Regions from separate parts of the Cytobacillus sp. FSL R5-0377 genome, predicted to be linked through region 2. Evidence: a T-box and tRNA genes for the amino acid it is inferred to sense, from the RefSeq annotation. Region 2 holds a T-box; the other holds one or more tRNA genes.

Region 1 (6,938 bases), 470 kb from region 2:
AACAAGGTAGCCGTATCGGAAGGTGCGGCTGGATCACCTCCTTTCTAAGGAATATTTACAAGAGACGTGATGCTTTCTGTTTTTGTTTAGTTTTGAGAGAACTAATCTCTCAAATATTTCGTTCTTTGAAAACTAGATAATGATTATGAAGAAGCAATAACCGAGTAATCGCCATTTTAGTGAATTCTCTCTATTATTAAATAGAGTTAAATACCTTTGATTTTGTTCATCTTCGATGAACCTGTCAAATACGGTTAAGTTAGAAAGGGCGCACGGTGAATGCCTTGGCACTAGGAGCCGATGAAGGACGGTACTAACACCGATATGCTTCGGGGAGCTGTAAGTAAGCTTTGATCCGGAGATTTCCGAATGGGGAAACCCCCTATCCGTAATGGGATAGGATCTTTACCTGAATACATAGGGTATAGAAGGCAGACCCGGGGAACTGAAACATCTAAGTACCCGGAGGAAGAGAAAGCAAACGCGATTCCCTGAGTAGCGGCGAGCGAAACGGGATTAGCCCAAACCAGGAGGCTTGCCTCCTGGGGTTGTAGGACACTCTATACGGAGTTACAAAGGAACGAGGTAAATGAACAGGTCTGGAAAGGCCGGCCAGAGAAGGTAAAAGCCCTGTAGTTGAAACTTCGTTCCCTCCAGAGTGGATCCTGAGTACGGCGGGACACGAGAAATCCCGTCGGAAGCAGGGAGGACCATCTCCCAAGGCTAAATACTCCCTAGTGACCGATAGTGAACCAGTACCGTGAGGGAAAGGTGAAAAGCACCCCGGAAGGGGAGTGAAAGAGATCCTGAAACCGTGTGCCTACAAGTAGTTAGAGCCCGTTAATGGGTGATAGCGTGCCTTTTGTAGAATGAACCGGCGAGTTACGATTACATGCGAGGTTAAGTTGAGAAGACGGAGCCGCAGCGAAAGCGAGTCTGAATAGGGCGAATGAGTATGTGGTCGTAGACCCGAAACCAGGTGATCTACCCATGTCCAGGGTGAAGTCCAGGTAACACTGGATGGAGGCCCGAACCCACGCACGTTGAAAAGTGCGGGGATGAGGTGTGGGTAGCGGAGAAATTCCAATCGAACTTGGAGATAGCTGGTTCTCTCCGAAATAGCTTTAGGGCTAGCCTCATGTAGTAAGAGTCTTGGAGGTAGAGCACTGTTTGGACTAGGGGCCCCCATCGGGTTACCGAATTCAGACAAACTCCGAATGCCAAAGACTTATCCATGGGAGTCAGACTGCGAGTGATAAGATCCGTAGTCAAGAGGGAAACAGCCCAGACCACCAGCTAAGGTCCCAAAGTATACGTTAAGTGGAAAAGGATGTGGAGTTGCTTAGACAACCAGGATGTTGGCTTAGAAGCAGCCACCATTTAAAGAGTGCGTAATAGCTCACTGGTCGAGTGACTCCGCGCCGAAAATGTACCGGGGCTAAACGTATCACCGAAGCTGTGGATTGACATCTTTCGATGTCAGTGGTAGGAGAGCGTTCTAAGGGCGTTGAAGCCAGACCGCAAGGACTGGTGGAGCGCTTAGAAGTGAGAATGCCGGTATGAGTAGCGAAAGATGGGTGAGAATCCCATCCACCGAATGCCTAAGGTTTCCTGAGGAAGGCTCGTCCGCTCAGGGTTAGTCGGGACCTAAGCCGAGGCTGAAAAGCGTAGGCGATGGACAACAGGTTGATATTCCTGTACCACCTCTTTACCGTTTGAGCAATGGGGGGACGCAGGAGGATAGGGTAAGCGCGCTGCTGGATTAGCGCGTCCAAGCAGTTAGGCCGGTAACGAGGCAAATCCCGTTACCACATAGGCTGAGCTGTGACGGCGAGGGAAATTTAGTACCGAAGTTCCTGATTCCACACTGCCAAGAAAAGCCTCTAGCGAGGGAAAAGGTGCCCGTACCGCAAACCGACACAGGTAGGCGAGGAGAGAATCCTAAGGTGAGCGAGAGAACTCTCGTTAAGGAACTCGGCAAAATGACCCCGTAACTTCGGGAGAAGGGGTGCTCATTAGGGTGAATAGCCCTGATGAGCCGCAGTGAATAGGCCCAGGCGACTGTTTAGCAAAAACACAGGTCTCTGCGAAGCCGCAAGGCGAAGTATAGGGGCTGACGCCTGCCCGGTGCTGGAAGGTTAAGAGGAGAGGTTAGCGCAAGCGAAGCTTTGAATCGAAGCCCCAGTAAACGGCGGCCGTAACTATAACGGTCCTAAGGTAGCGAAATTCCTTGTCGGGTAAGTTCCGACCCGCACGAAAGGCGTAACGATCTGGGCACTGTCTCAACGAGAGACTCGGTGAAATTATAGTACCTGTGAAGATGCAGGTTACCCGCGACAGGACGGAAAGACCCCGTGGAGCTTTACTGTAGCCTGATATTGAATTTTGGTACAGCTTGTACAGGATAGGTAGGAGCCTGAGAAGCCGGAGCGCCAGCTTCGGTGGAGGCGTCGGTGGGATACTACCCTGGCTGTATTGAAATTCTAACCCGCGCCCCTTATCGGGGCGGGAGACAGTGTCAGGTGGGCAGTTTGACTGGGGCGGTCGCCTCCTAAAAAGTAACGGAGGCGCCCAAAGGTTCCCTCAGAATGGTTGGAAATCATTCGCAGAGTGTAAAGGCACAAGGGAGCTTGACTGCGAGACCTACAAGTCGAGCAGGGACGAAAGTCGGGCTTAGTGATCCGGTGGTTCCGCATGGAAGGGCCATCGCTCAACGGATAAAAGCTACCCCGGGGATAACAGGCTTATCTCCCCCAAGAGTCCACATCGACGGGGAGGTTTGGCACCTCGATGTCGGCTCATCGCATCCTGGGGCTGTAGTCGGTCCCAAGGGTTGGGCTGTTCGCCCATTAAAGCGGTACGCGAGCTGGGTTCAGAACGTCGTGAGACAGTTCGGTCCCTATCCGTCGTGGGCGCAGGAAATTTGAGAGGAGCTGTCCTTAGTACGAGAGGACCGGGATGGACGCACCGCTGGTGTACCAGTTGTCTTGCCAAAGGCATCGCTGGGTAGCTATGTGCGGAAGGGATAAGTGCTGAAAGCATCTAAGCATGAAGCCCCCCTCGAGATGAGATTTCCCATAGCGTCAAGCTAGTAAGATCCCTGAAAGATGATCAGGTTGATAGGTCAGAGGTGGAAGCGTGGCGACATGTGGAGCTGACTGATACTAATCGATCGAGGACTTAACCAAAATGAAAAGCGGAGGCGACTGTTCAACTTCGAGAGAAGTTAGGAGCCGAAGCTAGACAAGTCATTGGTGAATACTCGGCAAAATGCTTCTTCATACATTATCTAGTTTTGAGGGAACGAAGTTTCTTCAACCAAATAGTCCGGTGGCGATAGCGAGAAGGTCACACCCGTTCCCATACCGAACACGGAAGTTAAGCTTCTCAGCGCCGATGGTAGTTGGGGGCTGTCCCCCTGTGAGAGTAGGACGCTGCCGGGCAACCCTGTTTGGGTAACTTTATATGGCCCCTTGGTCAAGCGGTTAAGACACCGCCCTTTCACGGCGGTAACACGGGTTCGAATCCCGTAGGGGTCACCACTTTGGAGGATTAGCTCAGCTGGGAGAGCATCTGCCTTACAAGCAGAGGGTCGGCGGTTCGATCCCGTCATCCTCCACCATAACTCCTGAATGAGCAAAATGCTCTTCAAAGAGGTATGAGCCATTAGCTCAGTCGGTAGAGCAGATTGCAGCATCAGTGAGATTCATCATCTGAATAGCAATCTGTGACAAAGCACGCAGGGCTTTGGAACATCTGACCTGGAAGTTTCAGGATTTAGGCAACGTAATTTTAGTGAGAGCCATTAGCTCAGTCGGTAGAGCATCTGACTTTTAATCAGAGGGTCGAAGGTTCGAGTCCTTCATGGCTCACCATTTTAATTTCATATTGCGGGTGTGGCGGAATTGGCAGACGCACCAGACTTAGGATCTGGCGCCGCAAGGCGTGGGGGTTCGACTCCCTTCACCCGCACCATTTTAAGCGGAAGTAGTTCAGTGGTAGAACATCACCTTGCCAAGGTGGGGGTCGCGGGTTCGAATCCCGTCTTCCGCTCCATTATTTTGCGCCCGTAGCTCAATTGGATAGAGCGTTTGACTACGGATCAAAAGGTTAGGGGTTCGACTCCTCTCGGGCGCGCCATATTACGGGGAGTAGCTCAGCTTGGTAGAGCACTTGGTTTGGGACCAAGGGGTCGCAGGTTCGAATCCTGTCTTCCCGACCAGCGACACTTCTTTTACATGGGGCCTTAGCTCAGCTGGGAGAGCGCCTGCTTTGCACGCAGGAGGTCAGCGGTTCGATCCCGCTAGGCTCCACCATAAAATATATAATCATTTCGGCGGTGTAGCTCAGCTGGCTAGAGCGTACGGTTCATACCCGTGAGGTCGGGGGTTCGATCCCCTCCGCCGCTACCAATATGATTATCTTATACAACATTGGAGGAATACCCAAGTCCGGCTGAAGGGATCGGTCTTGAAAACCGACAGGCGGGTCAAACCGCGCAGGGGTTCGAATCCCCTTTCCTCCTCCATATTTTCTTTAATATTATTGTCGCGGGGCGGTTATATCACCGAATAAGCTGCGATGAAATGCTTGATGTGAGCATAGACAAATCACATAAATAATACTATCGCGGGGTGGAGCAGTCCGGTAGCTCGTCGGGCTCATAACCCGAAGGTCGCAGGTTCAAATCCTGCCCCCGCAATCCGGTCCGGTAGTTCAGTTGGTTAGAATGCCTGCCTGTCACGCAGGAGGTCGCGGGTTCGAGTCCCGTCCGGACCGCCATTTTTACAAAGAGATATAAGCTTTGGCTCAGTAGCTCAGTCGGTAGAGGATTTTAAAAGAATGCAGCTGCGAAGCTTTTCATCATCGAATAGCATGCTTTTAAAATCTGCGACAAAGAACGCATGGCTTTGAAGCACATTTATTTAGATTTAGGGATATAATATTATTTTGGCTCAGTAGCTCAGTCGGTAGAGCAAAGGACTGAAAATCCTTGTGTCGGCGGTTCGATTCCGTCCTGAGCCACCATTTTCTTAGTCTTTACAGACTTGGAGGGGTAGCGAAGTGGCTAAACGCGGCGGACTGTAAATCCGCTCCTTCGGGTTCGGCAGTTCGAATCTGCCCCCCTCCACCATTGATATAGGGGTATAGTTTAATGGTAAAACGAAGGTCTCCAAAACCTTTGATGTGGGTTCGATTCCTACTACCCCTGCCAGTAGGATAGTGGCGGTTGTGGCGAAGTGGTTAACGCATCGGATTGTGGCTCCGACATTCGTGGGTTCGATTCCCATCAATCGCCCCATTATTCTTTTAAATTGCATTATTATTGGGCTATAGCCAAGCGGTAAGGCACCGGACTTTGACTCCGTCACTCGCAGGTTCGAATCCTGCTAGCCCAGCCATTTTTTTTAAGGCAGCATAGCCAAGTGGTAAGGCAGAGGTCTGCAAAACCTCCATCCCCGGTTCAAATCCGGGTGTTGCCTCCAACTTATATTCCTTACAAAGCGGGTGTAGTTTAGTGGTAAAACCTCAGCCTTCCAAGCTGATGATGAGGGTTCGATTCCCTTCACCCGCTCCAACACATATGGGCCTATAGCTCAGCTGGTTAGAGCGCACGCCTGATAAGCGTGAGGTCGATGGTTCGAGTCCATTTAGGCCCACCATTATACATACCATTTTCAAACTAATTCCAATAGGGATTAGTTTTTTTATATATGTGAAACTTCTTGAGTTTAGTCTGGCCATTCTAATTTTCGTTTATATTATCTTCTAAATCTTTCACTCTCTTTTCAAGTTTCTTAACTTTACCATCTGAAAATAATGCAAAAGAGAACGCACCCGCAGCTAATGAAAAAGCTAAAATCACGAAAGCATCCAAAATAGTCACCCCAATTTTAATTAATTTCTTAACTTGCGTTTAGTTTAAGAACAATAGTTTACATCCCTCAAAATCATTTTAACATAAAATACCATCTTACAAGCTTGAAATTCTATGATCATTATAGGACTTCTGGTAAGTGACTTTTTGTGAACTATTTGTGAACCTATATGCTTACCAGAGCACTGTTCAATAGAGATAACCCTTGGTACTACAGTGTTTAACCAAAATTGCAGGCCTTTTGCTTTGAAGATATATGAAAAAAGTGTGATTCAATTCACTTTTATGAAAACCCTTCTCAACTATGATGTAGGTAACAAAGCTAAGGAGCTGATGGAAGGTGGATGCACGAAAAGTGAACCAGAGCAGTTCAAAGGAACATAACTCTCTAAAGGGTACGTTCTTTTCAGTTACAGTTGTAGGGCTTGGGATCTTTGTTACTTATTTAATAGTGTATGGCCTGTATATGGCCAGATTATAGGGGGGATACAAAATGATGCATCGGTCAGAGAAGATATGGCTGATTCTAAGCTTTGGGATGATTATTGGATTCATGCTGATTACGGGCTACCAGACATTCGCCCTGGAGCTGGGGCCGCCGAGCTATGGAGAGCGAATTGATCCGCAGAAAGTGGATGAAACAGCACCGTTCGATAATCCAGGGATTAAGAAGATAGGCGAGAAAGAGTATGAAGTAGTCATGACGCTTCAGGTATTCAGCTTTACCCCAAATGAAATTGAGGTGCCTGCCGGATCAACAGTTCATTTTACATTGACGTCAAAAGATGTCGTTCATGGGTTTCAGGTTGCAGAAACTAACTTAAATGCTATGGTAGTACCTGGCTATGTACAAAAGATCACTCAGAAATTTGATAAGCCAGGTGAATATTTAGTACTTTGCAATGAGTACTGCGGTGCGGGCCATCAGATGATGAGCACGACCATTACGGTGAAATAAAGGGGTGATAGACAGTGGAAACAGTTATTAAGCAATCTGGAAGAACACAAGTTATTAAGGATAAAGCAAATAAAATTATGGGAATTAGCCTTGAGGATGCAA
Region 2 (6,938 bases):
TCCAAATAATCTGGTGGTCGGCCAGACACTGGTCATTCCGATAATAGGAAGATTTTATTGGGTGCAGCCGGGTGACAGCCTTTATTCCATTTCAAGAAGGTTCGGCATTTCCTATCAGCAGCTGGCATCGGTCAATGCCATTTCAGTAAATCAGCCGCTACAGGTGGGGTTTCGGCTTTATATCCCGCCCCGCTCGAAAACGGAAGCCGAGTTTAATGCCTATGTAGAGCCAAGAGGCGAAACAGTCGCCCCTGAACTGGAGGAAAGCGCACGAAATGCTGCCCCCTATTTGACTTATCTTGCGCCCTTCAGTTTCCAGGCCCTTCGAGATGGTTCTTTGAAGGAGCCGCTTCTGAACGAATTCCCGGCCATTGCGAGAGCCAATAATAATGTATTGATGATGGTCATTACCAATCAGGAAAACGATCAGTTCAGCGACGAACTCGGCAGGATTTTGTTAAATGATATGGCAATTCAGAATAAGTTCCTGGATAACATTACAGCCACAGCCAAAAAATACGGTTTCAGGGATATTCATTTTGACTTTGAGTTTCTGCGCCCGGAGGACCGGGAGGCCTATAACAATTTTCTCAGAAAAGCGAGGGCAAGATTCAGGCAGGAGGGCTGGCTGATTTCCACAGCATTGGCTCCGAAAACCAGCGCGGAACAGCAAGGTCTTTGGTATGAGGCCCATGATTATAGAGCACATGGGGAGATTGTTGATTTTGTCGTCATCATGACCTATGAATGGGGCTACAGCGGAGGACCGGCTATGGCTGTTTCCCCGATCGGCCCGGTTCGTCAGGTATTGGAATATGCAATCACCGAAATGCCCTCTTCTAAAATCATGATGGGCCAGAACTTGTATGGCTATGACTGGACGCTTCCTTTTGTTGAGGGCACCACCGCAAAAGCGGTCAGTCCGCAGCAGGCCATACAGATTGCAGCGGAAAATAATGTGGCCATTCAATATGATTACAAAGCACAAGCTCCATTTTTCAACTATACAGCACCTGACGGGAGAAGGCATGAGGTCTGGTTTGAAGATGCCCGCTCCATCCAGGCAAAGTTCGACCTAATCAAAGAACTGAAGCTCCGGGGAATGAGTTACTGGAAGCTTGGCCTGTCTTTCCCGCAAAATTGGCTTCTGATTACGGAAAACTTCGATGTGGTAAAAAGAGCATAATCACTCAGCAGCTGCCGCTTTCAGGCAGCTTTTTTATTTTTCAGATTATATGCTCCTATTTTCTTATTTCCAGCTGAAATTCCATATCCCTTCCACTCTATACTGTGATAAAATAAGCTTTGTGTCATTTTAGAACGTACCTATAAATGGTTTTTATAGATAAATAAGCAATGCAGGAGGATGATCAATATGGGGGGAATACCTTTTATTACAGTAGAGGGGCCGATTGGTGTTGGGAAAACATCTCTCGCTAAAGCTATAGCTGAGAAATTTCAATATGCCTTACTAAAAGAGATTGTTGATGAAAATCCCTTTTTGGGCAAATTCTATGAAAACATTGAGGAATGGAGCTTTCAGACTGAAATGTTTTTCCTCTGCAACCGCTACAAACAGCTGGTTGATATCAACAATCACTACTTAGCTCAAAATAAGCCTGTTGTGGCTGATTATCATATATTCAAAAATCTGATCTTTGCCCAGCGCACCTTAAATCAGACTGAATATCAGAAGTATTTGAAGATCTATGACATTCTGACGGGCGATATGCCAAAGCCGAATGTCATTATCTATCTCAATGCAAGCCTTGAAACACTGCTCGACCGAATCGAGCTGCGGGGCCGTGAAATTGAAAAGAATATCAGTCCATTATATCTTGAGCAATTATCCCTTGATTATGAAACGGCTATGAATGAGTTCGAAAAACAGCACCCGGATATTCCAGTTATCCGCTTTAATGGAGATCAGCTGGATTTTGTCAAAAATGACGCAGACTTAATGCATATATTCGATACCTTATCGACATCATTAAAAAAGAGGAGCATACACTTATGAATCTAAGGCAAAAATATGAGATTCCTTCGAACGCCGTCATCACCATTGCCGGAACCGTTGGAGTCGGAAAATCAACAATGACCAATGCGCTGGCGGACGCCCTGGGGTTCCGAACCTCTTTCGAAAAGGTTGATACTAATCCTTACCTTGATAAATTCTATGCGGATTTCAACCGCTGGAGCTTTCACCTGCAGGTTTACTTCCTGGCTGAACGCTTCAAGGATCAGAAGCGCATTTTCGAATATGGCGGCGGCTTTGTTCAGGACCGTTCCATTTATGAAGACACAGGCATCTTTGCGAAAATGCATTACGAAAAAGGCACGATGTCCAAAGTCGATTACGAAACATATACCAGCTTATTTGATGCGATGGTGATGACACCATACTTCCCGCATCCTGATTTGCTTATTTATCTGGAAGGCTCGCTAGATGACATTCTTTCCCGCATCCAGGAGCGCGGCCGTCCAATGGAGCAGCAGACACCAATTTCTTACTGGGAAGAAATGCACCAGCGCTATGAAAAGTGGATCAACAGTTTTAATGCTTGCCCGGTCCTGCGCCTGAATATCAATGACTATGATATCATTCAGAATGAGCAATCCATTGAGCCAATAGTGGAGCGCATTTCTTACTTCTTAAGGCAAACTCAATTATTGAAGAAATAACCGCCATTTGGCGGTTTTTTTCTGTTCATTGGTTCGGAGAGTTCCGAATACCCTGAAGAGGCAAGGGTCAAGAATTATATACAAAAAAACCGCTGATGCTATCAGCGGTTTTATGTATCTCCAATTTTTATGCGCGTGTTAGATGTCAATTAAAATGGAGGAGGAAAGGGGATTCGAACCCCTGCGCGGTTTGACCCGCCTGTCGGTTTTCAAGACCGATCCCTTCAGCCAGACTTGGGTATTCCTCCGCATCGACAAGAAATACTATAACACCCTTTTAAAAAGATGTCAACATCATTTTATAAAAAAAGAGCGGATGAAAAATCCGCTCCAAACTTCCATTAAGGCTTAATGACCTCACGATTGCCCATATATGGACGCAGTACTTCAGGAATGATGACACTTCCGTCAGCCTGCTGGTAATTTTCCAGAATGGCTGCCACCGTGCGGCCGATCGCAAGGCCAGATCCATTCAGTGTATGCACATGCTCCGGCTTGCCTTTTGCCTCGCGGCGGAAGCGGATATTCGCACGTCTTGCCTGGAATCCTTCAAAGTTACTGCAAGAAGAAATTTCACGGTATGTGTTATAGCTTGGGATCCAGACCTCGATATCATATTTCTTCGCAGCTGTGAATCCAAGATCTCCTGTGCACATGCTCATAACACGGTATGGCAGGCCAAGCAGCTGAAGTACCTTTTCTGCGTGTCCAGTCAGCTTCTCCAGCTCATCATAAGACTCTTCCGGCTTCACAAACTTTACAAGCTCTACTTTATTGAACTGGTGCTGGCGGATCAGCCCTCGAGTGTCACGGCCGGCAGAGCCTGCTTCAGAACGGAAGCATGCACTAAATGCAGCATAGTTAATCGGAAGCTCATCAGCATTCAGAATTTCTTCTCTATGCATATTAGTGACAGGCACCTCTGCAGTTGGAATAAGGAAGTAATCCTCGCTTTCAATCAGGAAAGCATCTTCTTCAAATTTCGGAAGCTGTCCTGTTCCTGTCATGCTGGCACGGTTGACCATGTACGGAGGCAGAACTTCCTTATAGCCATGCTCGTCTGTGTGCAAATCAAGCATGAAGTTGAATAGTGCACGCTCAAGGCGGGCTCCAAGGCCTTTGTAGAATACAAAGCGGCTGCCGGTTACTTTGCTGGCACGCTCGAAATCAAGCAGGTCAAGATCTGTTGCTACATCCCAGTGCGGCTTTGGCTCAAAATCAAATTCACGAACTTCGCCCCATTTGCGGACTTCGACATTATCATCTTCTGTTTCACCGACAGGCACGCTTTCATGCGGGATGTTCGGGATACTTAACAGCAATTGGTCCAATTCCTCCTCAACCTTGCGGAGCTCCTCATCCAATGCCTTGATCTTATCGCCGACTTCTCTCATTTCTGTAATTAAATGGTCTGCATCCTGCTTATCACGCTTTAAGGCTGCAACCTGCTGGGATACTTCATTCCTTTTGCTCTTCAGCTGTTCGGCTTCGACAATCAATTCGCGTCTTTTCACATCCAGATCCTCGAATTTTCCGAGATCGGTTAAATCCTCTCCGCGATGCTGAAGCTTATTTTTCACTTCTTCAAAATTAGCCCTTAAAAATTTAATGTCCAGCATGTTTACTACCTCCTGAAAAATAATTTGGAACACAAAAAACTCCCGTCCCCCAAAAGGGACGAGAGTTACCCGCGTTGCCACCCTAGTTGAAAGCATAAGCTTTCCACCTTAAATCCATAACGGTTTTAACCGAAAGCATTTACTTTTCCCGGAAAATACCGGGTGTTCCATGCTTTGCTCGAGGATGGATTCACAGGGTTTATTCACCGGTTTTCACCAGCCACCGGCTCTCTACAGAACAAAGTTCCTGTTACTAGTTCCTCTCATTGCTTTTAAGCTATAAGAATTTTGTAATTCATAATGTACTACAATTATGTTCCATTTGCAACCAATTTATTCAAATTGCTAATGACTTGGACTCTTTGATCATTTTAACAAAATAGCCCGTCAGTCGATGGTCATCCGTCAGTTCGGGATGGAAAGAGCATCCGAGGAATCTGCCTTCACGTGCAGCCACAATCCGGCCGTTATGCTTGGCCAGGATTTCAACATTCTCCCCCGCCTCGACAATATGCGGCGCACGAATAAAGACTGCCGCAAAGTCCTCTGCTACTCCGGCAATATCAAGATCCGCCTCAAAGCTTTCACGCTGGCGCCCGAATGAGTTTCTTTCCACCCGGACATCCATCACACCGATATGAGGCTCATTATAACCGACAATATGGTTTGCAAGGAGGATAAGCCCTGCACATGTCCCGAACATCGGCTTTCCTGACTGTGCAAACTCCTTAAGGCTGTCCATGAAATCATATTTATCAATGAGGCGTCTCATGGTCGTGCTCTCGCCTCCAGGCAGGATAAGCCCGTCCACCTCATTAAGCTGCTCTTTGCGTTTAATGACCACAGCTTCGGCGCCGCATGCTTCTACTGATAGAACATGCTCTCTGACCGCACCCTGCAGCCCCAATACTCCAACCTTTATCATGTTCAATTCTCCTTACCAGCCGCGCTCCTGCATACGAGCTTCAGGAGCCAATGAAGAAATTTCAATTCCCTTCATTGGTGTGCCTAGTTCTTTTGAAAGTTCAGCGATTAATTTGTAGTCCTGATAATGTGTAGTTGCTTCAACAATCGCACGGGCAAATTTCGCAGGGTTTTCAGATTTGAAGATACCTGATCCTACGAACACACCGTCAGCACCAAGCTCCATCATTAAAGCCGCATCTGCAGGTGTTGCAACGCCGCCTGCTGCGAAGTTTACGACTGGAAGGCGTCCAAGGCTCTTGATTTCCAAAAGAAGCTCATATGGCGCTCCCAGAAGCTTAGCTTCTGTCATTAACTCATCTTCATTCATGCCGACAACCTTGCGAACCTGTGCATTCACCTTGCGGATATGGCGAACAGCTTCCACAATGTTTCCAGTTCCTGGCTCACCCTTTGTGCGAAGCATGGAAGCACCTTCGCCAATACGGCGTGCAGCTTCCCCTAAATCACGGCATCCGCAAACGAACGGAACAGTGTAGTCCCTTTTATTCAAGTGGTATTCTTCATCAGCAGGAGTTAACACTTCACTCTCATCTATGTAATCGACACCCATCGCTTCAAGCAAACGCGCTTCTACAATATGGCCAATACGTGCTTTTGCCATTACCGGGATGGAAACCGCTCCCATTACTTCTTCCATAATACGCGGATCTGCCATACGTGCTACACCGCCGGCTGCACGGATATCAGAAGGAACACGCTCTAGTGCCATAACTGCTACTGCACCAGCTTCTTCTGCGATTTTCGCCTGCTCAGCGTTAACAACGTCCATAATGACGCCGCCTTTTTGCATTTCTGCCATTCCCCGTTTAACACGATCTGTACCTGTCTTCATGTTTATCCCCCTTCGTAAATACCATCTGCTTTGGATGGGTTAAATATTATGAGAAAAATAACTTTTCAAAAAAAGGAAAATAGAATTCTTTACTCGGAATTTTCCCTATTGAAAATATGCAATGAAAAAGGGCTCCTGTCAAGACAGGAAAGCCCTTTTTCTTAAAACCAACCTTTTACAGTTGAGGAAACACTGCCCCATAGATCACCGAAGAAACCTCCGATAGAGCGCATAGTCAGCACGAACCAGTTTGCTTTTTCAACACTTTCAGCGGCAACAACATCCACCTGGATATTGTCTTTGCCTTTATCAGAAAGGAATTCCAGCTTCCCGCCCTCTTTGGATTCGATCGTTAAGTAGCCGACTTTTTCTCCCTTTTTAATAGGAGCAGTCAATTCACCATTTTCATTTAATTTCTTTTTATCCAGAACAAGAACGGGTTTAAAGTTTTCCTTTTCCCCATTTCTCATAACCATTTCGATGGCATCTTTAGAAGAAATCTTCACTTTATCTTCTTTCCCTTTTGTAACAGGCACTGTTTTCTGGCCTTTCACCTGATAGTTGGCAGGAACGATTTCTTCTTTCGTGAAGTTGGTGAAACCGAAGTCAAACATCTTCTTGGTTTCATCAAATCTGGATTTATAAGTAGCCTGGCCATTCGCTCCTTTAGCGTTCATGACTACGCTGATGTAGCGGCTGCCATCTCTCATGGCCGTACCTGTGAAGCAGTATCCGGCAAAGTCAGTCGTACCTGTTTTAAGGCCATCTGCCCCTTCATAGCCATATACCAGCTCCGGAAGCATCCAGTTCCAGTTTTC

What was found. The T-box of region 2 lies ahead of serS (serine--tRNA ligase). A T-box ahead of a tRNA ligase gene usually reads a tRNA of that ligase, here a tRNA-Ser.
Region 1: it encodes a tRNA-Ser, which carries the amino acid that the T-box ahead of serS (serine--tRNA ligase) is inferred to sense. The anticodon was not compared.

The regions. Positions count from the first base shown of each region.
Region 1 covers NZ_JBBORA010000001.1:1,975,527-1,982,464, reverse strand. The annotation lists rRNA gene NSQ49_RS10220 (16S ribosomal RNA) at 1-44, shown strand, start outside; rRNA gene NSQ49_RS10215 (23S ribosomal RNA) at 253-3,188, shown strand; rRNA gene rrf (5S ribosomal RNA) at 3,327-3,443, shown strand; tRNA gene NSQ49_RS10205 (tRNA-Glu) at 3,468-3,542, shown strand; tRNA gene NSQ49_RS10200 (tRNA-Val) at 3,547-3,622, shown strand; tRNA gene NSQ49_RS10195 (tRNA-Lys) at 3,800-3,875, shown strand; tRNA gene NSQ49_RS10190 (tRNA-Leu) at 3,891-3,975, shown strand; tRNA gene NSQ49_RS10185 (tRNA-Gly) at 3,982-4,056, shown strand; tRNA gene NSQ49_RS10180 (tRNA-Arg) at 4,064-4,140, shown strand; tRNA gene NSQ49_RS10175 (tRNA-Pro) at 4,146-4,222, shown strand; tRNA gene NSQ49_RS10170 (tRNA-Ala) at 4,241-4,316, shown strand; tRNA gene NSQ49_RS10165 (tRNA-Met) at 4,336-4,412, shown strand; tRNA gene NSQ49_RS10160 (tRNA-Ser) at 4,436-4,528, shown strand; tRNA gene NSQ49_RS10155 (tRNA-Met) at 4,629-4,702, shown strand; tRNA gene NSQ49_RS10150 (tRNA-Asp) at 4,706-4,782, shown strand; tRNA gene NSQ49_RS10145 (tRNA-Phe) at 4,953-5,028, shown strand; tRNA gene NSQ49_RS10140 (tRNA-Tyr) at 5,051-5,134, shown strand; tRNA gene NSQ49_RS10135 (tRNA-Trp) at 5,142-5,215, shown strand; tRNA gene NSQ49_RS10130 (tRNA-His) at 5,227-5,302, shown strand; tRNA gene NSQ49_RS10125 (tRNA-Gln) at 5,328-5,402, shown strand; tRNA gene NSQ49_RS10120 (tRNA-Cys) at 5,413-5,486, shown strand; tRNA gene NSQ49_RS10115 (tRNA-Gly) at 5,505-5,578, shown strand; tRNA gene NSQ49_RS10110 (tRNA-Ile) at 5,587-5,663, shown strand; gene NSQ49_RS10105 (hypothetical protein) at 5,747-5,878, opposite strand; gene NSQ49_RS10100 (cytochrome c oxidase subunit 2A) at 6,219-6,359, shown strand; gene NSQ49_RS10095 (cytochrome c oxidase subunit II) at 6,372-6,836, shown strand; gene NSQ49_RS10090 (cbb3-type cytochrome c oxidase subunit I) at 6,851-6,938, shown strand, end outside.
Region 2 covers NZ_JBBORA010000001.1:2,442,183-2,449,120, forward strand. The annotation lists gene NSQ49_RS12650 (LysM peptidoglycan-binding domain-containing protein) at 1-1,186, shown strand, start outside; gene NSQ49_RS12655 (deoxynucleoside kinase) at 1,376-2,017, shown strand; gene NSQ49_RS12660 (deoxynucleoside kinase) at 2,014-2,682, shown strand; tRNA gene NSQ49_RS12665 (tRNA-Ser) at 2,838-2,930, opposite strand; gene serS (serine--tRNA ligase) at 3,024-4,301, opposite strand; T-box leader at 4,353-4,577, opposite strand; gene pdxT (pyridoxal 5'-phosphate synthase glutaminase subunit PdxT) at 4,639-5,226, opposite strand; gene pdxS (pyridoxal 5'-phosphate synthase lyase subunit PdxS) at 5,239-6,120, opposite strand; gene NSQ49_RS12685 (D-alanyl-D-alanine carboxypeptidase family protein) at 6,282-6,938, opposite strand, start outside.